DNA from 2 places in the Gluconacetobacter brunescens genome. Region 2 is predicted to be linked to the other one. Evidence: riboswitches for the same ligand, from Rfam matches in the RefSeq annotation. Region 2 holds a riboswitch; the other holds the start of a gene.

Region 1 (2,391 bases), 140 kb from region 2:
GCACCGATCAGGAACTGACCGTACTGCTTGAGGTCGAAGGTCCCATGCCAGTCGATCTTCAACCGCTCGGACCGATAATAGCTGGGGTCGGGATTGATCGCGCTGCCATAGCTGGTTCCCGTCTCCGTCCAGCGATTGCGGTTGGTCATGTATCCCAGCCCGATCACCTGATCGAACAGCCCGTTGAACGAGACCAGATGCGCCGTGCCGCGCACGATCGCCTGATTCTTGTTGTTCTGCTCCCGCACACCGGAATCCCCATACAGATTCTCGCTTTGCAGATCATAGACCGAATAGGAATGATAATTCGACTGGATCAGGCGCGCCGTCAGCCCCAGGTCAAACGTTCGGGTCACATCATATCCCAACCGGATATTGGCACTCCGGTTGTCGTTGCGATTCCCCTCGTTGCGCTGCTGGCGGTCGGCACCGTAAGCCCGCTCGATATAGGACGGAATATTGTTGAACCCGTCCATGCGGTAATGGGACAGCTCGATATTATAGTGAAACCGCCCCTTGCTGCCCCGCGCCCCCAACACCTGGTTGAACGTGCCGTATTCGCCGCCCTCAAGCCGGACAAACGGCTTGAAACGCCCCTGCCCCTGGGCTGTAGTAATGTCGATGACGCCCGCCATGGCATCGGCGCCATACAGGCCGCTTTGCGGCCCGCGCAGGATCTCGATCCGCCCCATGCCATCGGTCACGAACTGCCCGGCATCGAACGCGCCGCTGGCCGAACTGCCGTCATTGACGTCCATGCCGTCCATCCGGACCTTGACCTCGTTCGCATTATTCCCGCGCATGAAAATCGAGGTCGTGCCGCCGACCCCACCCGTCTGCACCACATTCAGTCCCGGCTGCCGGACCAGAATATCCGCCAGCCCCCGACGCTGCTGGGTCTGGATCTGCTGTTCGGTGACGATGGTCACGCTGGAGCCGATATCGTCCACACTAACGGGGCGACGGGCGGCGCTGACGGTAATCGCCTCGCCCCGATCCTGCGGCTTCAGCACAATATGGCTGCCGGCGGGTGCCACCGGGCGCGTCGTCGCGGTCGCGGCCCGCACGGCAGGCGCCTTCCCCATCGCGGGCGAAACCGGCACCTCCTCCGCCAGCGCGGCGGAAAGTCCGACGGCGGTAAACAGCGTGGAGAAAAAAAGAATCGAGCGAAAATCGTGCATCAGGACCGTTCTCGTGACCATGCGCGGCTGCCACGAGACCACGGGTCACGATCCGTCATCCGATGCCGGGATAACGTCCCTGTCCCGTCCGCCAGATCACCCCGCCTGACGGTTCCCGGTCGCAACCAGTGCTGACGGCAGGTCTCCTGGCTCGCGGTTGTCGTTCCGCATGGCCTTCCCGGGTCGAACGAAACCCCAGTGGCCCCGGGCCATGACGCCCGGCGATGCGTGAACATGCCGCCTACAGTTGCGGGGACAGCCACAGGCTTGGGCCTTCCGACCCGCACTGTGTTCCCTTTTAATCCTCATCGAGAGGAACCATCGCGCCCTTCATAGAATCTGCGCCCTGCCTGTCAAGAAAAACGCATGGGCGGCCGCAATAAAACCCGCCCGTTCCCCTCAACAGGCACGCGCCAGCCTACGACCCGGGCCCGGGAACCAAGCCACCTTATCAACCGCATCGCTTCTTTTTCGCTTGATCGCCCGCCCCCGATCCCGGTTGATCGCGGGCATGATCCTTCCTCCCGCCGATCAGGCCGGCACCCACGCCCTGCTGCTGGTCCGCCACCCGCCCGTGGCAATAGCGCCCGGCACCTGTTACGGCCGGCTGGACATCGCGCTGCGCCCCGGCTGGGAACGTCATGCCGACGGGCTGGCGGTGCTGGCGCGCGGCGCGGCGATCCATGTGATCCACAGCGCCCCGGCCACCCGCTGCCAGATGGTCGCAAGCCGCCTGGCCGCCGCGACCAGCCTCCCCCTGCGGATCGACTCCCGACTGGCCGAACTGGATTTCGGCGCCTGGGAGGGCCACCCCTGGGCGGATATCGACCGCACGGCGCTGGACCGCTGGGCCGAAAACCCCGAGGATTTCGCGCCCCCCGGCGGCGAGAGCGGCGCCGCCCTGCGCCGGCGCATCCTGTCCTTCTGGGCCGACCTGCTGCGCGAAGGCCAGCCGGCCGGAATCATCTCACACGGCGGCCCGCTGCGGCTGCTCCGGGCCCTCGCGCGCGGCGAAACGCCCGACCTGCTCGCCTCCCCACCGCCGCAAGGCAGCGCCTCGCTGTTTTCGCTACCGGCGCTCAACCCGCCAGCACATCCCACAGCAGCTTGCCGTTGAGCCCCAGAATGACCACCGCCACCACCCACGAGAGGGCGGCAACCGGGCGGGAAATGACGAAACTCCCCATCATCCGCCGATCGGACACGAACC
Region 2 (2,391 bases):
ACCGGTGGTGCGCTGGACAGGCTGGCGGCAGCGAACCATTCGGCCATCTGATGGTCGGTGAAGCCCAGGCGGACATGGGCATCGCGCTCGCGGAGATCCTCGCGGTCATGCGGCGCGAAATCCACGATCAGCAGCCGGCCGCCCGGTGCCAGGATGCGCGCGGCCTCGTCGATCGCGGCGGCGGGGTGCTGCGCGTAATGCAGGACCTGGTGCATGATCGCGAAATCGGCCGCGCCGTCGGGCAGGGGCAGGGCGTATATGTCGCCCTGCCGGAGTTCGGCATTGCCGGGCCCGGTCTGCGCCAGCTTGGTGCGTGCCAGGCGGAGCATGGCCGGGCTGCGGTCGAAGCCGATGGCGCTTTCGGCCTGTTGGCCCAGCAATTCCATCATCCGGCCGGTGCCGGTGCCGATATCGACCATGCGCCCGATCGGCTCTGGCGCCAGCAGGCGCTCGATCGCGGCCTCGACGTCGCGTTCGGCGACGTGGAGCGAGCGCAGGGCGTCCCAGTTGGCGGCATGGGTCTCGAAATAATCCTCGGCGGCGACGGCACGGACGGCGCGGACGGCCTTCAGGCGGGCGAGGTCCGCCTGCTGTTCGTCGTCGCCCTTGGGGCACCAGTTGTCGATTGTCTGCAGGACCGGGGTCACGATGGCGGGCGGGCCCAGGGTGAGGAAGACCCAGCTCCCTTCCTTGCGGCGGCCTGCCAGGCCGGCATTCACCAGGATCTTCACATGGCGCGAGACGCGGGGCTGGCTCTGGCCCAGTACCTGCGCGATTTCACCGATCGAGAGTTCCATCGCCCGCAGCAGCGCCAGGATGCGCAGGCGGGTCGGGTCGGCGAGGGCCTGGAACAGGAGGAGAGGCTGAGGCATGTCGGTTATATATAACGATATCCTTATATGTGCAAATTATATTGACTCGTATCCGAAGCGGGCGCCTTAATCCGGCACGTCATGGTTCCGCGCCTTGTTGGGGCGCGGCGAAGAGGGAAGCCGGTGCGATGCCGGCGCTGCCCCCGCAACTGTAAGCGGCGAGCATCGGTCCATTCGTGTCACTGGGGTTCCGCACCCCGGGAAGGCCGGACCGGCGATGCGCGGACCCGCGAGCCAGGAGACCTGCCATGGCCATGGAAAGATCCTCCGGCGGGGTGTCCGGATGGGGCGTGGATGATGCCGCGCTGGCCCCTGGCCGGCGTGAGTGTTCGCGCGCACCTGTCCCGACGGCACCGCCCAACCTGACGAGGCAGTCATGAGCGTTACCGTTGCGACTTTGGGATTCCCCCGAATCGGCCCCCGGCGCGAACTGAAGACCGAACTGGAAAGCCATTGGGCCGGGCGGAGCGATGCTGAATCGCTGCTGGCCGCCGCCGCGCGGCTGCGGGCCGGCAACTGGGCGTGGCAGCGTGAGCGGGGGGCGGATGTGATCCCGTCCAACGATTTCTCGCTCTATGACCATGTGCTGGATACCAGCGTGATGGTGGGTGCGATTCCGCCTGCCTATGGCTGGACCGGCGGTGCGGTCGATTGCGCGACCTATTTCGCCATGGCGCGCGGCACCCAGGGCGGGGCCGCGTGCGCCCATGGCCATGCACCGCATGGGGCGGGCGGCGTGCCGGCGGCGGAAATGACCAAATGGTTCGACACCAACTATCATTATCTGGTGCCCGAATTTTCCGCCGACCAGGTGTTCCGTCTCTCTTCGACCAAGCCGCTCGACGAATATAACGAGGCGCGCGCGCAGGGGATCGAGACCCGGCCGGTGCTGCTGGGGCCGGTCAGCTATCTGCTGCTGGGCAAGGCGCGTGGTGGCGATTTCGATCCGCTGACGCTGTTGCCGCGTCTGCTGCCGGTTTATGTCGCCATGCTGCGCGCGCTGGCCGATGCGGGGGCGGGCTGGGTGCAGATCGACGAGCCCTCCCTGGTGCTGGACCTGAGCGATGCGGCGCGCGCTGCCTATGCGCAGGCCTATGCCGTGCTTCATGCGGCGCTGGATGGCACGCGCCTGATGCTGGCGACGTATTTCGGTGCCCTGGGCGACAATCTGGCGACCGCGCTGGCGCTGCCGGTCGACGGGCTGCATATCGACCTCGTGCGGGCACCCGGGCAGTTGCAGGCGGTGCTGGATGGGGCGCGGGCCGATCTGGTGCTGTCGCTGGGGGTGATCGACGGGCGCAATGTGTGGCGGGCCGACCTGAATGCGATCCTGGCGGCAATCGCGCCGGCGGTGCGTTCCGGCCGCGCGCTTCAGCTTGCCCCGTCGTGCTCGCTGCTGCACAGCCCGCTGGATCTGGACCGCGAGAGTGCGCTGGATGGGGATGTGCGCTCCTGGCTGGCCTTCGCGGTGCAGAAGATCGGGGAACTGGCGATTCTGGCACGGGCGCTGAATGAGGGC

What was found. Region 2 has a riboswitch for cobalamin ahead of metE (5-methyltetrahydropteroyltriglutamate--homocysteine S-methyltransferase). Riboswitches for the same ligand answer to the same signal wherever they lie in the genome.
Region 1: linked by a shared signal. The riboswitch ahead of ACMAUO_RS13975 (TonB-dependent receptor plug domain-containing protein) and the one ahead of metE (5-methyltetrahydropteroyltriglutamate--homocysteine S-methyltransferase) in region 2 are both predicted to bind cobalamin.

Annotation. Positions count from the first base shown of each region.
Region 1 covers NZ_JBLHEN010000002.1:371,085-373,475, forward strand. The annotation lists gene ACMAUO_RS13975 (TonB-dependent receptor plug domain-containing protein) at 1-1,181, opposite strand, end outside; cobalamin riboswitch at 1,301-1,519, opposite strand; gene ACMAUO_RS13980 (histidine phosphatase family protein) at 1,693-2,298, shown strand; gene ACMAUO_RS13985 (Nramp family divalent metal transporter) at 2,261-2,391, opposite strand, start outside.
Region 2 covers NZ_JBLHEN010000002.1:235,651-238,041, reverse strand. The annotation lists gene ACMAUO_RS13405 (ArsR/SmtB family transcription factor) at 1-872, opposite strand, end outside; cobalamin riboswitch at 938-1,137, shown strand; gene metE (5-methyltetrahydropteroyltriglutamate--homocysteine S-methyltransferase) at 1,249-2,391, shown strand, end outside.